3 regions of the Lentzea sp. NPDC055074 genome follow, and region 1 is predicted to be linked to each of the others. Evidence: riboswitches for the same ligand, from Rfam matches in the RefSeq annotation. Region 1 holds a riboswitch; each other region holds the start of a gene.
The links. A riboswitch is a leader RNA that binds a small molecule or an ion and turns the genes downstream of it on or off. The one in region 1 is predicted to bind cobalamin.
Positions count from the first base shown of each region.

Region 2: it holds a riboswitch for cobalamin, as region 1 does, so the genes downstream of both, cobN (cobaltochelatase subunit CobN) here and ACWF7A_RS35635 (prenyltransferase/squalene oxidase repeat-containing protein) in region 1, are expected to answer to the same signal.
Region 3: it holds a riboswitch for cobalamin, as region 1 does, so the genes downstream of both, ACWF7A_RS15600 (CbtB domain-containing protein) here and ACWF7A_RS35635 (prenyltransferase/squalene oxidase repeat-containing protein) in region 1, are expected to answer to the same signal.

Region 1 is NZ_JBSGUQ010000021.1:21,253-24,496, forward strand. It holds gene ACWF7A_RS35630 (hypothetical protein) at 1-361, opposite strand, end outside; gene ACWF7A_RS35635 (prenyltransferase/squalene oxidase repeat-containing protein) at 361-1,566, opposite strand; adenosylcobalamin-variant (AdoCbl-variant) riboswitch at 1,601-1,672, opposite strand; gene ACWF7A_RS35640 (DUF6461 domain-containing protein) at 1,764-3,244, shown strand, end outside.
Region 2 is NZ_JBSGUQ010000020.1:11,765-15,008, reverse strand. It holds gene ACWF7A_RS34700 (precorrin-8X methylmutase) at 1-69, opposite strand, end outside; gene ACWF7A_RS34695 (hypothetical protein) at 66-1,061, opposite strand; cobalamin riboswitch at 1,070-1,205, shown strand; gene cobN (cobaltochelatase subunit CobN) at 1,241-3,244, shown strand, end outside.
Region 3 is NZ_JBSGUQ010000005.1:489,092-492,335, forward strand. It holds gene ACWF7A_RS15590 (hypothetical protein) at 1-148, opposite strand, end outside; gene ACWF7A_RS15595 (CbtA family protein) at 399-1,154, opposite strand; gene ACWF7A_RS15600 (CbtB domain-containing protein) at 1,177-1,365, opposite strand; cobalamin riboswitch at 1,399-1,573, opposite strand; gene ACWF7A_RS15605 ((2Fe-2S)-binding protein) at 1,622-2,272, opposite strand; gene ACWF7A_RS15610 (phosphoribosyl-ATP diphosphatase) at 2,381-2,644, shown strand; gene hisG (ATP phosphoribosyltransferase) at 2,659-3,244, shown strand, end outside.

The DNA of each region.
Region 1 (3,244 bases):
TGCCGGGTGCCGGGTCGTAGCCGAGCGCACCGGAGGTGCTGTAGGCCCAGGTGCCGCCGGGGGTGGCGTGCCAGTAGGACCAGTACGCGCTGGTCGTGGGCACCCTGCACGGGTTCGGCAGGCCCTTGATCGTGCAGACGAAGCCGGTCTGGCGCGGCACGAACGTGGTCGCGAAACCCGCGTTGTTCAGCGCTTGGATTCCGGTGGCCGGGTCGATCGAGGTGCAGCCGGTCTGGACGCCGCCACCCAGTGCGGCGAAGTCCACGACGACCTTCACGCCCGCACAGGGCACGGCGGAGGCGGGGGACGTGACGACGAACGAGCTCGCGACGAGGGCGAGAACAGCAAGCACGCGGCGCATCACGCACCAACCTTCCGACGACGGGAGACGAACAGCAGGACGGCACCGGCGAGCACCGCGAACGATCCGAACAGGCTCAGCGGCACGACCTGGTCCGGTCCGGTGACGGCGAGCGGCGGGTCGGCCGGGGCCTCGGGCCCTGCCGGGGCGGGCGCGGTCGGCACGGTCGGTTCGGGAGTCGAGGTGACCGGTGGCGTGGTGGTGCAGTCGATCGCGGGCACGCCGGGAACAGCGGCCGACGCCGTCACCTCCGCGAGGCTCACGCGAGCCAGGCCGAGCATCGCCTGCGTGGTGGCGCGGATCGCCGGGTACGGCTCGAAACCCGCGCTGTCGTAGGCGACCGCACCGCGTTGCGCCTCCGGTCCGGCACAGCCGACCTGCAACGACTTCAGGTACTCCACGGCCTTGTCCGCGGCCGGGACGAGGCCTCCCTCGACGAGCGCGCCGACGGCGAGGCCGGTGCTGTTGGCATTGGCCCCGGCCGTCGCGGACGGGAAACCACCGTCCGCCTTCTGCTGCGCGGCGAGCCACGTCAAAGCCTTGGGCGACGCGGTCTTCTCCCCCACCGCCAGCAGCGCCTGCAGCACCATCGCCGTACCGTCCACATCGGACTTGCACGACGCCTGCTCGAACGCGATCGGGAAACCGCCGTCCGGGCACTGCGTGGAGACCTGGTACGCCACCGCCTTGTCGGACGGCAGTGCGGCACGCTTCAGCACGATGATCGCCAACGCCTGCGTGAACGCGTTGGTCTGGTCGAAGCCGGGACCGGTCGCGTCGAGATAGCGCCCCGACTCCTGCTGCAACGGCGCGAGCCGCTCCAGCAGGTCGACGCCGCCGAACGCGCGCGGGTCGGTGCCGAGCGTCTGCGCGACCAGCGCGAGCTTCACCAGGCCGCCGACGTACGACTCGTCCCCTTCCCCGATCAGGAAGTTCAGCTGCTCGGGCTGGGCGAGCCAGGCCGCGGCCTTGACCGCCGCCGACCTGCCGACACCCGCCGCCGCCAGCGCGTAGACGCCGTCCGCGGTCAGCCCGGCGTCGACGAGGCCGGGACCCTGGAGCAGGTGGTCACCGCCCTCGAACTGGCTGACCAGCCACGTCCCCGCGGACGGGGCGGCCTGCGCCGCCTGTGCCTGCGGTGTCACCACCAGCGCGGTGGCCACCAAGGCCACCAACGCGGATCTCCTGATCACTACGCCTCCCATGCCCGCGGTCCTCGACGGGTCGGTGGAGCTACCGCACGCCACGGGCAGTCGGACTATCACCGTTGCGGGTCAGTGCCGGAGTTCCACCGGCTTCCCCCGCGGCATGCGGATGCTGTTGTCAGTCAACGATCGTGCGGGAGGGATCTAGTTGAGTCAAATGGCTGTGAGCTGGGCCATTCACCGGCAGAATCGGCGGGATGGGGGATTTCACGAAGCAGGTCGAGGATGTCGCGCCGACGATCGAGGCGCTGATCCCGGACGAACCGGCGGCGACGCTGGGCACGCACACCGCGCAGCGCAGGCGCGACCGGCACCGCGGCGGCTCCGCGGCCCAGCAGGCGTTGCGCGAGTTCTCGGCCCTCTCGGCGGAACGGCTGCTCGGCGCGCTGGAGCGGGCGGTCGCCGGTCTCGGCCTGACCGCGCCGGCCGACATGATCTCCGGACTGGTGCCACCGCCGCCGAACGCCACGTTCGGCTTCATGTCGATGAGCGAGCGGAGCGCGATGGCGCTGCCGATGGCGTTCGTCGACGGCGCCCACCCCGGCGCGAGCGACCTGATCCTCGAGCAGGTGCGCGCGCTGCTGCCGGACATCAGCGACGTCAAGGGTGACGAGCACGCCATCGCCGTCAAACGCGGGGCCTCGCACCTCGCCGTCGCCGTCGTGGTGTCGAGGGCGGTCCTGAACACGATCGGCACCCCGGCGGCGACGAACCCGGCGGCGGCCATCGGCATCGCGATCGGCACGTGCGCCGAGATCCTGCCGGGTCTGCCCATGCCGCCCGCGTACGAGCGGGCGATGCAGGAGAAGCGGCGCCGCGAGTTCCAGCCCACGTCCTGGGAGACGGAGGCGATGGTGTCCGGCCACCAGTTCGTGGTGGTGGAGGAACCGAGCCTGACGGAACCGGACTTCTCGGCGACGGGTCTCGTCGCCGCGATCGACACCGGGTTCGCGGTGCGCACGGGCGTCGAGGCCGGCAAGGTGCCCGTGTCCGTCCGCGTCGTGCTGGACGAACCGCGCCTGCCCGACCTGGAGCAGTGGGACGAGGTGTCCGAGATCAGCTATCTCGCGGTGACCGGGGCGGCGCGGTTCGGCCACGGCAGCACCGCTCCGTGGTCCGGTGAGTTCCGGGTCCGCGTCTGCGCGACCGGGCGGGACGAGGGCGAGGAGCGCTACGACCTGACGCTGTGGCCCGCGCCCGCGACGGATCCGGTGGTGCACAGGGCGACCGACCGCGTCGGGCACCTGCTGCGCGGGGAGGAGGCGCCGTCGCCGATCTCCCGTCCCGAGCAGCCGTACCAGTGGCTGGAGGAGGACCTAGGGCCTTCGGCGACGGTCACGGTCGTCACGAACGCCACCATCAGCGACGTGGCCGGCGAGTTCGAGCAGGACGCGGTCGCCGTCGACGTCGGCGGCGGAGTGCTCGTCGTCGAGGTCAACGACTACCAGGGCAGCCGTGCCGCGGTCCTGCAACGCCTGTCCCGCAACGGGAAGGCGGCCAGCTACCACTGGAACGCCAACCGGGTGACGAGGCTGTCGTTCGCCCGCGACGGGCAGCTGACCGACGACGTGGAGACCCGGAAGGCGGTGGAGGGACTCAGCTTCACGGATCTGCGCCACCTCGACGCCAAGGGGATCACGGCGGTGGTGAGGTACACCGGTGCCGTGATCCCCGAGTC
Region 2 (3,244 bases), on a different contig from region 1:
CGACTCCGCGCGGATGGTGGCGAAGGACTGGCGGTAGATCTCCGCCCCGTCCTTGATGTACTGCGTCAACGGATCTCCTCGTAGCCGTCGCCGGTCGCGACGAACTCGATCACTTCGCCCGCGGGCCGGCCGCAGCGGCGGGCGCATCCCGACCAGTGGACCGGACGGCGGTGCGGGGTTCCGAGCCAGGCACGGGCGTCGGCGCGCACGTCGGAGAGCGACTTCGCGCAGCCGGGACGGCCGGTGCAGGCGCTGACGCCGTGCCAGGGGGAGTCCGAGTCGGTGATGAGACCGGACGTGTCGGTGCCGGCGGGCACGACGAGACTGCGCCACGGGGTCAGGCGCAGGGCCACGCCGGGTAGCTGGCCGGCGTCGAGCCGGCCCAGTGGAACCCCTGGGGTCAACGGTGAAGGTGCGACAGGAGTCACAGCGGGGGTGACGCGCGGGCCGTCGGAGGTGCCGAAGTGCGCGGTGATCTTTCGCACACCGTCGTCCACTTCGGACAGGCGCCAGGCCGCTCCGCGCAGCCGCTGGAAGAGGCGGGCGGCGGTCACCACGGCGTCGGCGGGGTCGGTGACGCGGACGCCCGTGTCCGTTCCCGCGAGGAGGAGGGCCCACGTCGCCGCATCGGCTCTGACCAGGCCGAAGTCGCCACCCAGCCCGCTCACCGCGTGCCCCACCGTCAGCAGGAACCGGCCCGGCAGCGACGCCAGCTCCGGGTCCGCGCACAGCACTGCATCGATCTCGTCGACCAGCGCCTGGTCGTTCTCCAGAGGCGCCGCGATGATGTTGCGGATCCGCTCGTGCGAGGCCGACGGCAGCAGGCCCGCCGCAGACAGCCGCGCGCCCAGTTCGACACCGTCCGCGAGGCCCCTGATCTGGAGGTTCGCCCGCGAGGTCAGTTCCACTGAACCGTTCCCGAGCTCCGCGGCCGCGGAGCGCACGACGTCCCACTGAGCAGCGGAAAGAGTGCCGCCAGGCACCCGGATGCGCGCCAGCCCGCCGTCCGCCGCCTGGTGCAGCTCGACGGCGCCGGGGCAGGCGTCCGGGTGACTACGCATAGGTCGGACTGTAACCCGCCGGTTAGGGTGAGCCCGAACGACGAAGCGCAGGAGGAAGCCGGTGTGAATCCGGCGCGGTCCCGCCACTGTGACCAGCGGACAACCGCTGGGAGTCAGGAACTCTGCTTCGCCAGTCACCCGCAACCTGGGGCGCGGACCCCACGAGGGATGGAGCCTGCGTGATCCTTCTGCTGTCGACCTCCGACACCGACCTGCTGTCGGCGCGCGCGAGCGGTGCCGAGTACCGGCTCGGCAACCCCGCGCGACTCACGACCGACGACCTGCCCGCGCTCGTCGAGGGCGTGGACCTGGTCCTCGTGCGCATCCTCGGCGGCCGCCGGATGTGGGAGGAGGGCCTCGACTGGCTGCTGGCCTGTGGGCTGCCCGTGGTGGTGCTCGGCGGTGAGATGCAGCCCGACGCGGCGCTGATGGAGCTGTCGACGGTGGCCGGTGGCGTGTGCGCCGAGGCGCACCTCTACCTCGCGCACGGCGGTCCGGCGAACCTCACCGAGCTGCACAAGTTCCTCTCCGACACCGTGCTGCTGACCGGCCACGGCTTCGAGGCCCCCACCGCCACCCCCACCTGGGGTGTGCTGGAGCGCGAGGCCTCGCAGGCCGAAGGTCCGACGGTCGCGGTGCTCTACTACCGCGCCCACCACGTCGCCGGGAACACCGCGTTCATCCACGCGCTGTGCGATGCGATCGAGGCCAAGGGTGGCAAGGCCCTGCCCGTCTTCTGCTCCTCGCTGCGCACCGCCGAACCCGAGCTGCTCGACACGCTGCGGCAGGCCGACGCGCTCGTCGTGACGGTGCTCGCGGCCGGTGGCACGAACCCCGCGAAGGCGTCCGCCGGTGGCGACGACGACGCGTGGGACGTCGGTGCGCTGGCCGCCCTCGACGTGCCGATCCTGCAGGGGTTGTGCCTCACGTCGAGCCGTGCGACGTGGGACGAGAACGACGACGGACTGTCTCCTTTGGACACCGCGACGCAGGTCGCGATCCCCGAGTTCGACGGCCGGATCATCACGGTCCCGTTCTCCTTCAAGGAGATCGACTCCGACGGTCTCACGATCTACGTCGCCGACCCGGAACGGGCGCTGCGCGTCGCGGGCATCGCCGTGCGGCACGGCCGGTTGCGCCACATCCCGGTCGGCGAGCGCAAGGTCGTCGTCATGCTGTCGGCGTACCCGACCAAGCACTCGCGCATCGGCAACGCGGTCGGGCTCGACACGCCCGCGTCGACCGTCCGGCTGCTGAAGGCCATGCGCGAGCACGGGTACGACATCGGCGACGAGCTGCCGGGCGTCGACGAGCTCGACGGCGACAAGCTGATCCACGCGCTGATCGCCGCCGGCGGCCAGGACGCGGACTGGCTCACGCAGGAGCAGTTCGAGAGCAACCCGATCCGCATCGCCGCGGCCGACTACCGCGAGTTCTACGAGACGCTGCCCGACGACTTCCGCGAGTCGATGCAGGAGCACTGGGGCGAGGCTCCCGGCACGCTCTTCGTCGACCACTCGAAGTCGAAGGACGGCGAGATCGTGCTGGCCGCGCTGAGGTCCGGCAACGTGGCGGTGATCGTGCAGCCGCCGCGCGGGTTCGGCGAGAACCCGATCGCGATCTACCACGACCCGGACCTGCCGCCGTCGCACCACTACCTCGCGGCGTACCGGTGGGTCGAGTCGAACTTCGGCGCGGACGCGGTGGTGCACGTCGGCAAGCACGGCAACCTGGAGTGGTTGCCCGGCAAGACCGTCGGCATGTCGGCGTCCTGCGGCACGGACGCGGCGCTCGGCGACCTGCCGCTGATCTACCCGTTCCTCGTCAACGACCCCGGTGAGGGCACGCAGGCGAAGCGGCGTGCGCACGCCACGCTGGTCGACCACCTCGTGCCGCCGATGGCCCGCGCCGACAGCTACGGCGACATCGCGCGCCTGGAGCAGTTGCTCGACGAGTACGGGAACATCTCCGCGATGGACCCGGCCAAGGTGCCGGCGATCCGCGCGCAGATCTGGACGCTGATCAAGGCCGCGAAGCTCGACCACGACCTGGGGCTCGACGACCGGCCGCACGACGCGGAGTTCGACGAGTTCATCCTGCACGTCGACGGCTGGCTGTGCGAGGTCAAGGACGTCCAGATCCGCGACGGCCTGCACATCCTCGGTGAGGCGCCGATCGGCAGC
Region 3 (3,244 bases), on a different contig from region 1:
GGAGCCTGGCGTCGTCCGCGATGTCCGTGAGCATCGCGAACAGGCTCGGCCAGAGCGAGGGCAGCCGGCTGCCCTCGTCCACGTCCCACTCGCGGACGCACCCGGACTCCGGACCCGGACGTTCGTCGATGAACAGGTAGTCGCCCATGCCGGCCGCGGCAATCGGGACGAACTCCTCGAGGAATGTTCCCGACGTCGTTCCCGCTGGGAATCCTCCGGGGACAACGGGGTTTACCGCGCCGGGATCAGGTTCTCGGCGCCGGCGGGACGCCAGAGACCAGTTGCCCCGGGAGCGGCCGTGATCTGGTCGAAGGTGCGGGATGCGTTGACGCGCAACCCGTTGTGGATGCGTTCCCGCGGTTGGGTGTGCGGGGTGGCCTCGCGGCCACCCCGCACCATCACGCGACTGCGGCCTTCTCGGAGGCCTTGACCCTGCGCGTGGCCGGGTCGACCAGCAGGCCGAACACCACGCCGAGGCCGACGTAGAGCGTGGCGAGCTGGGCGAGCGAGCTGAGGCGGAACTGCCACAGCACGTTCACCGGCATGTCCGCGGGGATCGTGTCCGGCGGCGCGGGGAACGCCAGCAGCACCACCGCGGAGGCCGCGGCCACCGCGAGGAGCACGACCGTCGTCCGCACCGGCTGAGACTGGGCGCGCAGCTGCTCGGCGAGCCAGCTGGCGGCCCACACGATCACCAGGCCGGCCACCACCACACCGAGGTAGAGCGCGGTCCGGTAGTTCACCGTCTCCGGGTCGCCCACGGCGGGCGGGTTGGCCGGGTACTTGAGCCACGGCAGCAGCGCCACGGCACCGAACACCGCGGCACCGAACGTGAAGCTGCGGCTGAACGGCGTGCTGCCGGCGAACCAGCGCTTCGACAGCGCGTAGGCGGTGGCGAACACCAGGCCCACGGCGATGCCGACGATCACCACGCCGAGCATGCCGCCCACGACCTGGGCGCCGCGGCTGACGAGCTCGTCCTCGCCACCGTGCGAATGGCCGGTTTCCTCACCGGCGGGTGCGCGAGCCTCCTCGACCGCGAGCGCGGCGCGGATCGGGATCTCGGTCACCAGGAGCTGCACCAGCGCGGAGGCGACACCGGCGATACCGCCGGCCGCGACTCCGCGCAGCGCAAGGGACTTGTACGTCGTCATCTGCTTGATCGGGGGAATGGGATCAGTGGCAGGGGACGCCGAGGGCGTGACGGCCGTCGTGGAAGAACTCGTGCAGCAACTCGGAACCCGCGCCGAGCGCGAGACCGTTCTCCTGCAGGACCAGGTACGTGACGATCAGGCCGAGCACAGAGACGGCGAAGGCCCATTTGGGCACGCGGACGGCGGACAGGCTTGCTGCGGGGCTCGTCATGACGGGCTCCTCCATACCTCGTGGAAGGTCAACTCTCCTTGCGGCGCCGCAGCCGGTCTCCTGACTCCCGGATCAACGCTGCCCCCGCGTCTTCCCAGTCCCGGCGGGGACCAGTGACGTGCTCGGCGGGGATCGCTTCCCGGTCACAGTGGCGAGGACCGCGCCGGATTCTCACCGGCTTCCCGTCACTGCGGCGGGTGCACCGTAAGTTGAGCGGCACGTTAAGCACAACCGGCCATAAGAGTTGTTGCGTTCCTCACTTCACGAGTGGGCAGTCACCGCACTTCCCACCTGCGGCGACGCGGTAATAGAGACAACACGACCGACGCCGGAACGTGACCTCGCCGGGAAAAGTCAGGAATTCTCCCGCCTGTTCGAACGGCGGTGCGCTCATGAGCCGTTCGCCGCGTTCTTCCGCTTCCTCGGCGGTGAGCATGCGTGCGCGCACAACCATTTTGAGCGCGCCCGCGACGTTCGACATCGCGTTGCCCCAGAGCAGCCCGCGCGCCACCGGGACCTGCGCGTGGACCGCCTCCACCACGGGCGCGAGGGCCTCGGCGGCGGGCGGGCCGAGGCGTGGCTGGTCTATGCGGACGCTCAGGCCGTCCGTGACGTGGTGCCGCCACCACAGGTTCTCCGGCCGCACGTCGATCGGGATGTTCGCGGCCGTGAGAGGGCTGAGCAACCGGGCCGTGTAACTGAGGAAGAACAGGCTGGCGGCGACGCGTGGTTCTTCCGCTTTGTACCGAATCGCGATGGCGTCGATCGTGTTCTTGAGAGCGGGTCCTTCGAGAAGCGCTGTTCCCGGCAGCCAGGACTCGTCCGGACGGCCCACGTCGAGAGCGAAGAACGGGTTGATCCCGCGCACGCGGCGCAGTGCTTCGAGCACCTCGGCGAACTCAGACACAGAAGTTCACGCTACCGGGTGTCCATGCAGGACAGATCACGTCCACGGCCTGGGACAGATGCGACCGCGGTGTGGACGGGGGTCAGCGGGATGGGAGGATGTCGTGCCGTGAAGACCTTCGATTCCCTGTTCGCTGAACTGACCGAACGAGCCGCCACCAAGCCGGAGGGTTCCGGCACCGTCGCTGCGCTCGAGGCCGGGGTCCATGCGCAGGGCAAGAAGGTCCTGGAGGAGGCGGGCGAGGTCTGGATCGCCGCCGAGTACGAGTCCGACGAGAAGCTCTCCGAGGAGATCTCGCAGCTGCTCTACCGCCTCCAGGTGCTCATGCTGGGCCGTGGGCTCACCCTCGAAGACGTCTACAAGTACCTCTGACGGAAGACTTTCACATGCTGCGCGTAGCAGTCCCGAACAAGGGTGCGCTCGCTGAACGCGCCTCCGCCATGCTCACCGAAGCGGGCTACCGGCAGCGGCACGAGCCGCGCGACCTGACCGTGCTCGACAACAACAACGAGGTCGAGTTCTTCTTCCTGCGTCCCAAGGACATCGCGATCTACGTGGCGTCCGGCGACCTGGACCTCGGCATCACCGGCCGTGACCTGGCCGCCGACTCGGGCGCCGACGACAACGGCAACTCCGTCGAGGAGCTGCTGGCACTGGGCTTCGGGGGGTCGACCTTCCGTTACGCGGGGCCTCGCGGCACCGACTGGAAGGTCTCCGACCTCGAAGGCAAGCGCCTCGCGACCGCGTACCCGAGGCTCGTGGGGCGTGACCTCAAGGCCCGTGGCATCACCGCCAAGGTGATCCGTCTCGACGGTGCCGTGGAGATCTCGATCCAGCTCGGCGTGGCCGACCTGATCGCCGACGTGGTGGGCTCCGGCCGCACCCTGCGCCAGCACGACCTGGTGCCGTTCGGCGAGCCGATCTGCGAGTCGGAGGCGGTCCTCATCCACCGCAACGGCTCGGAGGTCACGG